Regions from separate parts of the Noviherbaspirillum phoenicis genome, predicted to be linked through region 1. Evidence: predicted binding sites of a transcription regulator. Region 1 holds the regulator's gene; the other holds the start of a gene.

Evidence for each region. The regulator NrdR, encoded in region 1, represses ribonucleotide reductase genes. The targets are predictions, from matches to a motif close to CACNANATNTNGTG.
Region 2: the regulator NrdR is predicted to act here: its motif matches at 3,767-3,780, upstream of ABC383_RS10330 (ribonucleoside-diphosphate reductase subunit alpha).

Annotation. Positions count from the first base shown of each region.
Region 1 covers NZ_JBDFLX010000001.1:2,456,129-2,463,814, forward strand. Annotated here, with positions in the region: gene ABC383_RS11080 (type IV pilin protein) at 1-373, opposite strand, end outside; gene ABC383_RS11085 (pilus assembly protein) at 354-2,363, opposite strand; gene ABC383_RS11090 (pilus assembly PilX family protein) at 2,365-2,955, opposite strand; gene ABC383_RS11095 (PilW family protein) at 2,952-3,827, opposite strand; gene ABC383_RS11100 (prepilin-type N-terminal cleavage/methylation domain-containing protein) at 3,824-4,249, opposite strand; gene nrdR (transcriptional regulator NrdR) at 4,459-4,929, opposite strand; gene glyA (serine hydroxymethyltransferase) at 5,038-6,285, opposite strand; ZMP/ZTP riboswitch at 6,385-6,489, opposite strand; gene ABC383_RS11115 (SDR family NAD(P)-dependent oxidoreductase) at 6,619-7,368, shown strand; gene ybgC (tol-pal system-associated acyl-CoA thioesterase) at 7,429-7,686, shown strand, end outside.
Region 2 covers NZ_JBDFLX010000001.1:2,288,055-2,295,740, forward strand. Annotated here, with positions in the region: partial or broken gene ABC383_RS10325 (IS481 family transposase) at 1-170, opposite strand, end outside; gene ABC383_RS10330 (ribonucleoside-diphosphate reductase subunit alpha) at 658-3,498, opposite strand; gene ampD (1,6-anhydro-N-acetylmuramyl-L-alanine amidase AmpD) at 3,872-4,495, opposite strand; gene ABC383_RS10340 (sigma-54-dependent transcriptional regulator) at 4,488-5,927, opposite strand; gene ABC383_RS10345 (sensor histidine kinase) at 5,933-7,558, opposite strand; gene ABC383_RS10350 (PP0621 family protein) at 7,562-7,686, opposite strand, start outside.

The DNA.
Region 1 (7,686 bases):
CCCGCGCGCCGGGGCCGCCCGGACGGGCGGCGACGCTCACGCAGCGCTCCAGGCTTTCGCCTTCGCAGGCAGTGGCGCTGAGGGTGTAGGCGCTGTCGGCCGGGCTGGCGCCGGAGTGAAATTTGAAGGGGCCGGGCGCCGCGGCATCGAAGGCATGGTAGCGGCCGTGGCGCGAAAAATGGCGTTCCTGCTGCTGCATCAGCATCAGCAATGCCGCCCTCGCCTCGGCCCGGCGCTGGCTGTGCGCCAGGCTCTGCCAGCTCGCAGCGCCGACGGCCGCCAGCGCCGCGCAAATCGCCAGCGTCACCAGCACTTCCGGCAGCGTATGGCCCGGGAGGGCATGAGCGCCCGCCCTATCTCTGCGATGCCGCATTACGCATGGCCTCCCAGTCAGCGACCTCGCGCCAGCCCAGGCGGCCGGCGCGTGACCTGCGCACGATGGACGCCGCCGGCTGGCCGCCGGCACTGCCGCCAATGACGGTATGCCGCGTTTCCACCGTGCCGGTGCCCGCACCGCCGCCTTCCGCCTGCCCCGGCTGGGCCGGTCGACGCTCGGCGATGACGTTCAGCGTCCGTGCCGCCTGCATCGGCACGGACAGCCAGGGCGCTGCGGTGCCGGACGGCGACAGGCCGTTTTGCGCATTCAGCAGATACAGGCTGGCGCTGGACCCGCATGCGGAAGCGCCGGGCAGCATGGTGACGATGGTCGCCACGCCATCCTCGATCAGCGGGCTGACAAGCAGGCGCTCGCCGGGAACCGGGAAATCGAGCAGCCAGCCTGCGGCTGCGCTGGCGCCGCCGTCAAGCCGGTAGGCCCCTGCCTTGTCCGTGACCAGCTTGCGCACGGCCAGGTCGGCACGCGTCAGGGTAGGCGTGGTCGCGGCCTGTGTGTCCGCGACGGCATAAAGCGACTGCACCGACTTGTCCTGCGCATCGTCGGCTTCCAGCAACCGGCCGGTGCCGAACAGCAGCAGCAGGCCGCCATCGCCGCGATATAGCGCACGCGGCGCGCTGGTGATGGGCTGACGCCGGCCGCTCGCATCGGTGGCGACGAACAGCGGCTGGCCGGAACCGGCGGCCTGCGGCCAGGGCGGCTGGCCGGCGCTGAAGTCGAGCCGCCACAGCCGGCCCTGCAGATCGCCGGCATAGGCCAGCCGCACGCTGCCATCGACGTCCGGAATCAGCGCCGGAGGCGCCAGGCCATTGGGCAGCGCGGCGCTGCCGGCGGGCAGCAGAAACTTGAAGTAGTTGCGGTTCTGCTGCCATGGCGCGGCTGGGTCCTTGTCGAGCGAGAGCAGGAACAGCGCGCCCGGCCCGGCCGGGTTCGACCGCCCCTCGCCGTCGGCGCGCTGGCTGTTGTAGCCGGACGCGGCCACGATGAAGTCGCCGTATTGCCCGGGGCCGGTACGAAAGCGCGCCAGTGCCGGCGGCTGAAAGACATTGCCGATATCGGGATCGTCGCTGTCGGTGAACTCCAGCAGCACGCCGTCGCCGCCGGCAAAGCGCGCCGGATTGCTGACATCGAGCGCGAACACGCCCTGCGCACCGCCGCCGAGGCCGCCGGCCAGCACGGTTTTCCAGGCGCCCCGCACCAGGGCATTGCCGGCGGCCAGGCCGCCTTCGGCATAGGGACTGGCGGCGAAGGCCGACGTGGGCAAGCGCGGCCATTGCGGCCGCAGCGCCAGCGGCAGGTAGGCAAACAGTTCATTGCCGGTGGCCGCGTCGAAGCCGTGCAGCATGCCGTCGTTGGCCTGCAGATAGACCGCGGCCGGCCGGCTTGCGTACGCTGCCAGGAATGACGGATAGCGCGCATCGGCGCTTGCCGGCGGCGGCGCATCCACGAACAGCGGCGCGCCGACCACCGCCGCGCCCAGGAGGCTCGCGCGGCGCCGGTATGGGCCTTGCCGGGAACCGGCTTCCAGTGCGCGTTCGCCGCGCAGGTAGGCTACCCGGCTGGCGCCCCCGTCGTCGGCGCCGGTCGACAGCAGCGACTGGCCGGCCGGGTCCAGCATGGTCCAGTCAAGGGGAATGGTGCGCAAGCGGTTACCGTCACGCTGGCCGGTATAGAGCGCGCGCATCGCCGGATCGCGCCTTTCCAGCAGGGCAGCGGCATCCCATGCCGGTGCGTCGGCGGGCACGGGCCGGCCGGACTGGTCATGCATCAGCGCATATTTTTTCAGGCTGCCATCCATGCCTGAGTCGCTGGCGACCGCCTGATAGAGCGCGGCCGCGGCCGGATCGATGCCGCTGGCAGCGCAGGCGCCGGCCCGTGCCAGTTGCGCGGCATTGGCCAGGTCGAGCGAAGGCATGGCAGCCGCCAGCCCGGGCAGCAGCAATAGAGGGGCCAGCAATGCGCATCGCATGTCAGCCTCCCCCCACGCGCCGGTACCAGGCCTGCAGCAGCACCCAGGTATCCTCCTGGGCGCCGAAACCGACCGCGCTGATGCGATAAAGCGTGCCGGCGCCGGCCAGGTCGGCGCTGCTGCCGGCGCGGCGGTCGGGATAGGCTTCGATCAGGTAGCGCGGCCGGCGGGCCGGCAGTGCGCCGCCGCCGGCCGGCATGGCTTGGCCGGTGAAGCGTCCATATGCAATGCTGCGCATCGTGGCTTCGCCTTCATCACGGAAGTCGACGGCAAGCCAGGCCGGCGCGGCGCCCTGACCGGCGCACAGGCCCAGTAGCGGATTGGCGGCGCCGGCGCCGCAGCCGGCCGGGAACACTGGCGCGGCCGAAGCAAGCAGCGCGGCACGCGGACTGGCGCCGGCCGGCTGTTCGATATCGCGCTGGGCGTCGAGCAAGGCGGCTTCGGCAGCCTGGAAGGCCGTCTTGCGGTCGCGATCGTTGCGCGCCGCCCGCTCTTCCTGCAGCGCAATCCGGGCGCCCGACAGGCCCAGCATCAGCGCCACCGCCATCACCAGCAGGCACATCAGCAGGGCACTGCCGGCGGCACGGCTCATGGCGCCTCCTGGACGCGATTGCGCAAATACACGGTAGCGCCGTAGATCCGGCGCGACAGCCTGCGGCTGGCGGCAGGAAGCTCGGCCACCTGGATCACCGTGCCGGGATCGGCGCTGCCCTCGTAGGCCGCACCGAACAGCGCGTAGCTGCCGGCGCCGCTGGCGTCGGCGTCGGCCTGCGTGCCACGCGCCAGCAACGCGATCCTGACCGCGCCCACCGCCTGCCAGGCGCCGGCCTGCGCCTGCACGGCGGTGGCGCTGACGAAGCGGTCCGGAGCAGCCCCAGGCTGCGCCTCGATGCCGTACAGCACCTGGAAGCCCTCGATGCCGCGCACCAGCGCGTCGGACTTCCAGCCGCCGGGACCGCGGTATTTGCAGCGCAGCTCCGGTTCGCCGCCGGCGTCATTGGCGATGTAGAAAATGCTCCAGCCGCCTTGCCCGCCATCGGCGCCGACGGCCGCGCCGGCACAGTTCTGTATCGCGCCATCGCCGCCGCCCTCCCCGCTGCCCTCGAAGCGCAAGGCCAGCACGTCGCTGCCATTGACCGTGCTCCCATACGGGCCGGCTATGCCATCGGCGGCATCCCTGAGCGACCTTGCGTCCAGCCCGGCGACGGGCTGCAGCGCCGCCGCACCACTGCCGGCCACGCCCCAGTCGCGGTGGCCGGCCTGCCGCACCGCCCGGCTGATCAGTTCCAGCGCGAAGCGGCCGTTCTCTTCCAGCCGGGCTCGATCATCATGCAGCAGGTAGGCGGCGCGTACAGCCAGCAGCAGGGAGATCGCGGCCAGCACCAGCATCATGCCGATCGCCAGCGCCACCATCAGTTCGGGCAGGGACAAACCGGCCGCATGCCGGCGCGGCGCGCGCTTCATGGCTGCGCCGGCGCAACGACGATCACCACGCCCGGATGCGGCACGGCGCCGTCGGCCCCGCTGCGCCAGCCCAGCTTGACCACCTGCGGGCCGGGCGGCTCGCCGCCGCAGGCCCATCGATAGGCGCCGGCCGCCTCATCCCAGGGCGAGGCATCCTGGCAGATCAGCGCCCGGCCGGCGGGAAGCGCCGCGGCAACCCGGGCCTGCCAGGCTGCCTGTTCGGCCGCATCGGGCGCTGCGCCGGCGCGCAGGCGTTCAGCCATGTCGACCGCCAGCTGCATTGCCACGCCATGCAGCGCGGACTGCCGAGTGGCATGCAGCGAACGCCATTGCAGTTCAAGCAGGCTCAGTGCACCCAGCGACATCAGGCACAGCACGATCAGCACTTCGATCAGGGTAAAGCCGCGCGCAGTATTTCCCATGGTCGCAAACTCCGGCAATAGCCCGCCAGCCGCAGGAGCGGCGGGACGGGACATGCGAGACGAAAGGCGTGGGCAGTGTTCTTGCGACCGTCCGGCTCAGGCTGGACAGATCAGGCGAACACCGTTCCGGACTGCGACCCGATGGGCACGCGCAGCGAGACAGGCGGACAGACAACCGACTTCTGTGTATGGACTTTTGAGGCTACGGACTATTTCTGGGGCTTCTTGCGGTCGGGGTCGATTTCCGCGATCACATCGCGGAATTCGGCGACATCCTGAAAACTGCGGTACACCGAAGCGAAGCGTATGTAGGCAATCTTGTCCAAACGCTGCAATTCGGCCATGACGAGTTCGCCGACCTGGCCGGACGGAATTTCGCGCTGGCCGCTGGAACGCAGCTTTTCCTCGATGTGCTGGATCGCGGTGTCCACCGCGTCGGCCGGCACCGGCCGCTTGCGCAGGGCCAGCATCATCGAGGCGCGCAGCTTGGATGGTTCAAAATTGGTGCGGCTGCCGTTTTTCTTGACGATGACCGGCATTGCCAGTTCCACCCGTTCATAGGTGGTGAAGCGCTTTTCGCAGTAATTGCAGCGACGCCTGCGGCGGATGCTGTCGCCTTCCTCGGACACCCGGGTGTCGAGGACTTGCGTGTCTTCGTGCTGGCAGAAAGGACATTTCATGAGCGGGCACCGGAAGCGACAGCCATTGGAGAATGGGCAACGAGTATAAGGGCCGCCTGTCGGCTCGTGCAACCGGCAGGCGGGATGCGCCGCGATGGCGCCCGGCGATTACGCCGCGTAGACCGGGAAGGCGTCGGTCAGCTTCTTCACCTCGGCCTTGACGCGATCGATGGTGGCGGCGTCATGCGGATTGTCGAGCACGTCGGCGATCAGGTTGCCGACCTTGACTGCCTCGGCCTCGCCGAAGCCGCGGGTGGTCATCGCCGGGCTGCCCAGGCGGATGCCGGAAGTGACGAATGGCTTTTCCGGGTCGTTCGGGATCGCGTTCTTGTTGCAGGTGATGTGGGCCGAACCGAGGATGGCTTCGGCTTCCTTGCCGGTGATTTTCTTGGCGCGCAGGTCGACCAGCATCACGTGCGACTCGGTGCGACCGGAGACGATGCGCAGGCCGCGCTCGATCAGCGTGTTGGCCAGCGCCGCGGCATTCTTCACCACCTGCTGCTGGTAGGTCTTGAATTCCGGGCTCAGCGCCTCCTTGAACGCCACCGCCTTGCCGGCGATGACATGCATCAGCGGGCCGCCCTGGATGCCGGGGAAGATCGCCGAATTGATGGCCTTCTCGTGCTCGGCCTTCATCAGGATCACGCCGCCGCGCGGGCCGCGCAGCGACTTGTGGGTGGTGGAGGTCACGAAATCGGCATGCGGCACCGGGTTCGGGTACACGCCGGCGGCGATCAGGCCGGCATAGTGGGCCATGTCGACCATGAAGTAGGCGCCGACTTCCTTCGCGATTTTCGCGAAGCGCTCGAAATCGATGCGCAGCGCGTAGGCGGAAGCGCCGGCGATGATCATTTTCGGCTTGTGCTCGCGGGCCAGCCGCTCCATGGCTTCATAGTCGATCTCTTCCTTCTCGTCCAGGCCGTAGGACACGACGTTGAACCATTTGCCGGACATGTTCAGCGCCATGCCGTGGGTCAGGTGGCCGCCTTCGGCCAGCGACATGCCCATGATGGTGTCGCCGGGCTTCAACATCGCGAAGAACACGCCCTGGTTGGCCTGGGAGCCGGAATTGGGCTGGACGTTGGCGGCTTCGGCGCCGAACAGCTCCTTCAGGCGGTTGATGGCCAGGGTCTCGGCCACGTCCACGTACTCGCAGCCGCCGTAGTAGCGCTTGCCGGGATAGCCTTCCGCATACTTGTTGGTGAGCTGGCTGCCCTGGGCTTCCATCACCGCGGGCGAGGTGTAGTTTTCGGAGGCGATCAGCTCGATATGTTCCTGCTGGCGGGTGTTTTCGAGCTGGATGGCGGACCAGAGTTCAGGATCGACTTTGGCGATGGTGTGGTCTTTGGCAAACATGGAGTACTCCAATCGATGGGGACGGACAGCAACGATGCGATGGGATGAAGGCCAGCCGGAATGCAGGGGGAATGACGGCAGCCTCAATCTACTTACCATCTTGGCTGCCCAGGCGCACGGCTGTTGAAATCTCACGCTTCCCGGTGGATGCCCACCTTGCGCCGGATGCAGAGTTCCGGCTTTTCGCCAGTCACGTGAGACGAAATGGTCCGCGCATTGTAGATTAACGGCCCATTTTGAGCAAGATTGGTGCGCCGCCGCACCTGCGGCTGCTTACCCTTTCAGCTACAATTTCCGCTTTTCGGTTCGTTCATCCACCGTTTAGGAATTTCCATGATTGTTCTGGTTACTGGCGCAACCGCCGGCTTTGGCGCCGAAATGGCCCGTAAATTCGTGGCCCATGGCCACAGGGTGATCGCGGCCGGCCGCCGCAGGGAACGCCTGGACGCGCTCGCCGGCGAACTGGGCGCGGCGCTGCTGCCGGTCGAAATGGATGTGACCAGCAAAGACTCCATCGACGCCGCGCTGGCCGCGCTGCCGGCGGACTGGAAAGAGATCGACGTGCTGGTCAACAATGCCGGCCTGGCGCTGGGCGTGGAGCCGGCGCACAACGCCTCGCTGGACGAGTGGGAAACCATGATAGACACCAACTGCAAGGGCCTGGTGACGATGACGCGGCGCGTGCTGCCGCAGATGGTGGCGCGCGGCAGCGGCCTGATCATCAACATCGGTTCGGTGGCCGGCGGCTATCCCTACCCCGGCGGTAATGTCTACGGCGCCACCAAGGCCTTCGTCGACCAGTTCACGCTGAACCTGCGCGCCGACCTGGTCGGCACCGGCGTACGCGCGACCAATATCGCGCCCGGCCTGTGCGGCGGCACCGAGTTTTCCAATGTGCGCTTCCGCGGCGACGATGCCGCCGCCGCCAAGGTGTACGAAGGCACCGAGCCGCTCACCGCCGCCGACATCGCCGAAACCGCTTACTGGATCGCCACGCTGCCCAGGCATGTGAATATCAACATGATCGAGATGATGCCGACTTGCCAGGGCTTTTCGGCATTTACCGTCAAACGCAAGCAGTAGTAGAATGTTTGCGCCGCAACATAGGCGCATTTCACAAGGGAAAGTTCTGAAAGTCGTTCGATGACCGCAGCACAGTTCACCTGGACGATACGCGTCTATTACGAAGATACCGACACGGGCGGCATTGTTTTCTATGCCAATTACCTGAAGTTCTTTGAACGGGCGCGTACCGAATGGCTGCGCGCGGCTGGTGTGGAACAGCAACAACTGGCGCAGTCCCATGGCGTGATGTTTGTTGTGCGCAGCACCGCAGTGGACTACCATGCGCCGGCGCGGCTGGATGATGAATTGACGATCAGCGTGAAGGTGGAGCGGCTG
Region 2 (7,686 bases), 170 kb from region 1:
TCAGCCAGGCCGGCCAGGCCATGCTGGGTATACCGCTTGAGCAGCTTGTAGGCGGTTGCCGGGCTGATAGCGAAGCGTCGGCATAGTTCACGGATATTGGCATCGGGCTGCTGCGCCAGCAGCACAAATTCTTGACGAAGACTCATGACATCTCTCGGTGACCAGGGCATTTTGATGTTCCTTTGAGCAATCCTGCATCATGCTCAAAAGTGTTCACCATGTCCTCGTACACATGTTCACTATGTCCCCGGTCTATACACTTCGCCAAAAAAAGTAGGCAAAAAAAGGCGACCCGGTGATCGCGCCCTCGCTACGCGAGGGTCCCCGTGCCGTCGATGCATGGAGCGGGGCGCGGCTAAACTCGCCAAGCTACGCTTGACTCAGACAGACGCCGCACCTTTTCCCGCTCCACGCACCGACGTCACGGCGCGCTCAACGGGACTTCACTGCAACGGCAACTTCAAAAGCAACGGCAACGGCAACGGCAACTGTCGCTGCGCGTACGTCAAAAGCAACTGCAACTGCAACTGCGTTCATACCCCATTTCCATAAACCCACAAAAGAAAACGCCCCCGATTTCATCCAAGGCTATGCCTCGGTGAAACAGGGGGCGTGGCAGGCGGGACGAAGGCCCTTGTCAGGCCTTCGCCGCAAGTATTACTGGCAGGCTTCGCATTCCTCGAAACCATCGTCGCCAGGGCGCAGCATGCAGGCCGGGCCTTCCGGTTCCTGCGTTGCCATCGCCGCTGCCGCCGCTGCATGCGACATCAGGCCGCCGCTGGCGCCACCGTCGCTGTTGACCGCGTTCAGCGCGCCGGTGCGGGTGGTCGACTTCTCGGTGTGCGTCGCGCCGATGGTGCGCAGGTAGTAGGTGGTTTTCAGGCCACGCAGCCATGCCAGCTTGTAGGTTTCGTCCAGCTTCTTGCCCGAGGCGCCTGCCATGTAGATATTGAGCGACTGCGCTTGGTCGATCCACTTCTGGCGACGCGATGCCGCTTCCACCAGCCACTTCGGCTCGACCTCGAACGCGGTGGCATACAGCTCGCGCAGGTCCTGCGGAATGCGGTCGATGCGGGCCAGGCTGCCGTCGAAATATTTCAGGTCGGAGACCATCACTTCATCCCACAGGCCGCGTGCCTTCAGGTCGCGCACCAGGTGTTCGTTGATCTCGGTGAACTCGCCCGACAGGTTGGACTTCACATACAGGTTCTGGTAGGTCGGCTCGATGCATGCCGACACGCCGATGATGTTGGAAATCGTCGCCGTCGGCGCAATCGCCACGCAGTTGGAATTGCGCATGCCGTGCTGGGCGATGCGGCCGCGCAGCGCGCTCCAGTCCATGGTGGAGCTGCCGTCGACTTCCAGATAGCCGCCGCGCTCTTCAGCCAGCAGCTTCAGCGAATCCTGCGGCAGGATGCCGCGGTCCCACAGCGAGCCCTGGTAGGAGCTGTAGCGTCCGCGCTCTTCAGCCAGTTCGGTCGATGCATAGTAGGCGTAGTAGCAGACCGCTTCCATCGAACGGTCGGCGAAATCCACCGCCGCATTGGAGGCATACGGCACCCGCATCATGTGCAGGCAGTCCTGGAAGCCCATGATGCCCAGACCAACCGGGCGATGGCGCATGTTGGAGTCGCGCGCCTTGTTCACCGCGTAGTAGTTGATGTCGATCACGTTATCCAGCATGCGCATCGCCGTGCGGATGGTCTGCTGCAGCTTGGCATGGTCGAGCTGGCCGTTCTTCATGTGCGCCGGCAGGTTGACCGAGCCCAGGTTGCAGACCGCGATCTCGGAATCGTTGGTGTTGAGCGTGATCTCGGTGCAGAGGTTCGAGCTGTGCACTACGCCCACGTGTTGCTGCGGCGAACGGATGTTGCAGGGATCCTTGAAGGTGATCCAGGGATGGCCGGTTTCAAACAGCATCGACAGCATCTTGCGCCACAGGTCCAGCGCCTGCACCTTCTTGAACAGGCGCAGTTCGCCGCTGGCGGCACGGGCTTCGTAGCCGAGGTAGGCCTGCTCGAAAGCGCGGCCGACCTTGTCGTGCAGGTCGGGCACGTCGCTCGGCGAAAACAGCGTCCATTCGCCCTTTTCCATCACGCGCTTCATGAACAGGTCGGGAATCCAGTTCGCGGTGTTCATGTCGTGGGTGCGGCGGCGGTCGTCGCCGGTGTTCTTGCGCAGGTCGAGGAATTCCTCGATGTCCATGTGCCAGGTTTCCAGATAGGCGCAGACCGCGCCCTTGCGCTTGCCGCCCTGGTTCACCGCCACCGCGGTGTCGTTGACCACTTTCAGGAATGGCACCACGCCCTGGCTCTTGCCATTGGTGCCCTTGATGTGGGCGCCCAGCGCGCGCACCGGGGTCCAGTCATTGCCCAGGCCGCCGGCAAACTTGGCCAGTAGCGCATTGTCCTTGATCGCGTCGTAAATGCCCTCGAGATCGTCCGACACCGTGGTCAGGTAGCAGGAAGACAGCTGCGAGCGCAGCGTGCCGGAGTTGAACAGGGTCGGGGTCGAGCTCATGAAGTCGAACGACGACAGCAGGTTGTAGAACTCGATGGCGCGCTCTTCGCGCCTGGCTTCATTCAGCGACAGGCCCATGGCCACGCGCATGTAGAAGGCCTGCGGCATTTCGATGCGCACGTCGCGGATATGCAGGAAGTAGCGGTCATACAGCGTCTGCAGGCCGATGTAGCCGAATTGCAGGTCGCGCTCGGGCTTGATGGCCTTGGCCAGGCGGTCGAGGTCGAACTCGGCCAGCTTGGTGTCGAGCAGTTCGGCTTCGATGCCCTTCTGGATGAAGCGCGGGAAATAATGCAGGTAGTGGGCGGCAGCGTCGGCCTGCGCGACTTCCTGGCCGAACACTTCCTTGCGGATGGTGTGCATCAGCAGGCGCGCGGTAACCAGGCTGTAGGCCGGATCCGTTTCCATCAGCGCGCGGGCCGCCAGGATGGCCGACTTGTGCAGTTCTTCCACGGGCACGCCGTCATACAGGTTCTTTACCGTCTCGGCCAGGATGGCGTCGGCGTCGACATGCTTTTCCAGCCCGATGCAGGCGGCGGTGATCAGGGTGCGGACCTGTTCCATGTCCAGCAGGCGACGCTGGCCGTTTTCGACTACATGCAACTGCGGCGCGCCAGGCACGGCGGCACGGGCAGCCTGCTGCTGCGCGCGCTCTTCCATGCGCTTGGCGCGGTACAGCACGTAGGCACGGGCGACGTCATGCTCGCCGGAACGCATCAGCGCCAGTTCCACCTGGTCTTGCACGTCCTCTATATGAAAGGTGCCGCCGGCGGGCTGGCGGCGCATCAGCGCAGCCACGACGCTGTCGGTCAGTTGCTCGACCAGCTCACGCACGCGGGCGGAGGCGGCGCCATGGCCGCCATTGACCGCCAGAAACGCCTTGGTCATCGCGATAGAGATTTTGGAGGGCTCGAAGCCAACGACCGCACCGTTGCGACGCAGGATCCGGTAATCCGCCGAAGCATTGCTGGCAGGCATCACGCCTGCAACGGCGGACAGGGATGGATTGACAGGCGCATCTACGCCTGTCTTGCTGGAAATTTCCTGGGATGAGTACACGAGGCCTCCTGAATCGATATTGTTGACTGGGCGTTTTGGTGATCTGTCTGTCGTGCGCGGCATACCGCTGTCGCACGGGCTCCGGAAGAGGGAAATCACTGCCGGAAAGGCCACCGCCGGCTTCAGGCGCACGATCTCGCATCGGGATCGGCACCATGGCAGCGCACCATCTGCACCAAAGATGAAACACTATATATAGTGATGGTTGACGCAGTAGGCACTAATTCTAGTGCGTTGGGCGCACACATGCAATAGCGTTTTCCCAACGTTCCGGCGTAAAAAAATTTGACTTTCAGGCCAGCATCGCGAAGCGAAGGGCCGGCGCATCGCCTGCCCCCGAACATGCCTGCCGGTAACGCGGCCAATCGAAAAACGGCCCCGGATCGGTCTTGCGGCCCGGCGCGATATGCTCATGCCCCGCTACGGCCCGCAGGCCATAGCGCTGCCGCAGCGCCAGGGTCAGCGCCGCCAGGCTGTCATATTGCGCCGCCTCGAACGGCACGAAGTCGCTGCCTTCGAGTTCGATGCCGATCGAAAAATCATTGCACTTCTCCCGCCCTTCGAAGCTGGATACGCCGGCATGCCAGGCCCGCGCGCTGGCCGCGACGAATTGCGTCACCAGCCCATGCCGGTCGATCAGGAAATGGGCCGACACCCGCAGGGGCCGCAACTGGTCGAAATACGGGTGGACCGCATGGTCGAGGGTGTTGGTAAACAAGCCATCGATATACGGACCGCCAAACTGGTCCGGCGGCAGGCTGATGTTATGAATCACCAGCAATTCCGGCAACACGCCGGGCGGACGGGCATCGCAGTTCGGCGATGGCAGGCGCCGCGCCTGCGGGCACCAGCCGTCCGGGTCGATCGATAACGTGGACAATGGCGTCATGCCCTTCCATGGCGCGGTCTCATTCATCCTCGCCGATCTCCAGTCGTTGCATCCGATACCTTAGCTGGCGCAGCGTCAGTCCGAGCAGGCTGGCGGCCTGCGCCTGATTGTTGGCCGTGCGCATTAGCGTTTCCTGGATCAGCGCACGCTCCACCTTGTCGAGATGATCGGGCAGAGAGCCGGCCAGCGTCGCCGGCGGCGGCCAAGTTTCCGATGGCATCGCCTGCGTCGGTGCGGCTGGTTCTGCAGGCGCGGCCTCGACCTGCGGCGCCGCGGCAGCAGGCGGCGCGGCCGCGGGCGTCGCCGGCTTCAGGGCCAAATCCTGGAGCTCTATCGTGTCGCCGCCGGCAAAGGCCAGCGCGCGCTCCAGCACATTTTCCAGTTCGCGCACGTTTCCCGGAAAACTGTGTGCCAGCAGCGCATCCAGCGCGGCGGCGGACAGCCTGGTCCGCGTCGAACCCGTCAGGCGCTGCAGCACCGCTTCGGCCAGCAGGCCGATATCGTCCTTGCGCTCACGCAGCGGCGGCAGACTCAGTTCAATCACATTGAGCCGGTAATACAGGTCCTGCCGGAACTTGCCGGCCTCGACGCAGGCAGCCAGGTTCTGATGGGTTGCGCTGATCAGGCGCACATCCACCGGCTCTTCCACCGTCGAGCCGACCTTGCGCACCCGCCGCTCCTGGATGGCGCGCAGCAGCTTGACCTGCATCGGCAGCGGCAGGTCGGCCACCTCGTCGAGCATCAGCGTGCCGCCATTGGCCGCCTGGAAGAAGCCGTCGCGGTCCTCGGCGGCGCCGGTGAACGCGCCCTTGCGGTAGCCGAAGAACTCGGCCTCCATCAGCGCTTCCGGAATGGCGCCGCAGTTGACCGCGACGAACGGCTTGTCGGCCCGCGCGCTCTGCGCATGGATGTCGCGCGCCGCCAGTTCCTTGCCCGAGCCGGATTCGCCGGTAATGGCCACCGGCGCCATGCTGCGCGCCAGCCGCACGATCTGGGTGCGCACGTTGCGCAGCGCCTCCGATTCGCCCAGGAGCCGCAATGCCGGACCCGACGCGGCAGACGGCGCGGCAGCCGGGATCGTTGCCGGCGACGGCGTCAGTTTCAGGGCCGACTGCACCATGACCCGCAGCTGGTCCAGCGCCACCGGCTTGGACAGGTAATCGAAGGCGCCCGCCTTCAGCGCCGCCACCGCATTGTCGGCGCTGCCGAAAGCGGTGATCACGGCGATCGGCGTATTGCGGTAACTGGCTGCGACCTCGCGCACCAGTTCGATGCCCAGGCCATCGGGCAGGCGCATGTCGGTCAGCACCATCGCATAGGCATGGCGCGTCAGATAAGTTCTGGCTTCGGCCAATGTGGCGGCGCAGTCGCTGTCCAGCCCCATTTTCAAAAAGGTGATGTCGAGCAGTTCGCGCAGGTCTGCTTCATCGTCGACGATTAATATGCGGGGAGGTGGCATGGCGTTCAGGCGTCGGGAGTGGCTAGGGTAATCACAAAGCGGCCGCTGGCCTGGGCCGGCGCCTGGTTCCAGGCATCGCTGCGGTATTCATAGTCGAGCATGGCGCCATTGTTCATGCAGAGTTCGCGCGCCACGTACAGGCCAAGGCCAGTGCCCTTGCTCGACGTGGTGTAGAAAGGCTCGAACAGGTGCGCCCGCACCTGCGGCGTGATGGCGGCGCCGTCGTCCTGCACATGCAATTCGCGCCGCTGCGCCGAGCCGGTCACCATGAACAGCCGGATCGACGCATCCTGGCCGCTGGCGTAGCGAAGCGCATTGGACAGCAGGTTGACAATCACTTCACGCAGGTGCAGCGGGTCGAACAGCACCCTGCAGTCATCCAGCATGCCGACATGGATCAGGCCGGGCCGCAGCGCCTGCGCGTCACGGAATTCCTCCACCATCTGTGGCACCAGCGCCGCCAGCCGCACCGGCTCGTTGCCTGGCTGCGCCTTGCGCGAGAGCCGCAGAATGTCTTCGATCATCCGGTTCAGGCGGCCGACATTGTCATTGATGATATTGACCAGGCGCAGCTGCACCGGGTCGACGGCGTCCTCGGCGATCAGGGAATTGGCATGGGAAATCGCCGACAGCGGGTTGCGCACCTCATGGGCAATGCTGGCGGTCAGGCGCCCCATCGACGCCAGCTTCAGTTCCTGCGCCCGGTTTTCTATCTCGCCCACGTCCTGCAGGAACACCACGATGCGCTCGTTGCCGGTGGCGCCGGTGCTGGCAAAGCGCAGCCGCAGATGCGTCATCCGCTCTTCCGCCGGCTTCAGCATCACGAATGCCAGCGCAGCGGCGCTGTTGCCGGCCCAGGCAAGGTAGGCGTCGGCCACGGGCGCCAGCCAGGCGACGTCGACCAGCCGGCCCTGCGCGGCGGCGCCGGACAGGCCCAGCATGCGCTCGGCGGCCGGATTGACGATGGAGATGGTGGTATCCGCGCCCATCACCAGCACGCCATCGCCCATATCGGCAATGACCAGCTGGTTGATCGCCTGCTGCGTCTGCAAGCCCTCGTGGTGCTGCGTCGCCAGCTGCTCCTGCCGTATCAGCCTTCCCGCCAGCCGGTTCAGCACGTAGACGGCGGAAAAGAATGCGGCGCCATACAGCCCGGCCTGGGAAATGGTCGACTCGGCCGTGAAATTGAGCAGCTGATAGGCGCTTTCCAGCAGCATCGCCAGCGCTGCCAGCGCCGTGAAGAACAGCGCCAGCACCATCGGCGCCAGCACCGCGCTGCCGGCCAGCGGAAACAGATAGAGGATGGCAAGGCCGCTCCGGGCGCCACCGGCGGCCGCGTACAGCGTGCTGATGAAAACGATATCGGCCAGCACGCCCGCGGTCAGCTGCAGCAGCAAGCGCTGACGGCGCCAGACCGTGACAACGCCCAGACCCACGGCAAGCGCGAGATAGACGCCGCAGATCTGCCGGTAGAGAAAGCCTTCCACCATCCAGAAACCTTGCCGGGCGTTGATGCTGAGATAGGCCAGCAGCACTACCGCGATGGCGATGCGGGTGACATTGAAGGTTTGCAGCGTGCGCCAGAGGGTTTCCCGATTGCCTGGCCGCAGGCTGCCGGCAACAGCGCTCATCCTTCAGCGCGACGCATGATGACGCCGGTGCTCTTCGCAGCAGAACACCTCGCCGGTTGCCGCCGGCAGCGCTTCCGAAGAAGGAAAATGCATGCCGCACTCAGCGCATTGCAGCATCGCCTCGGGTG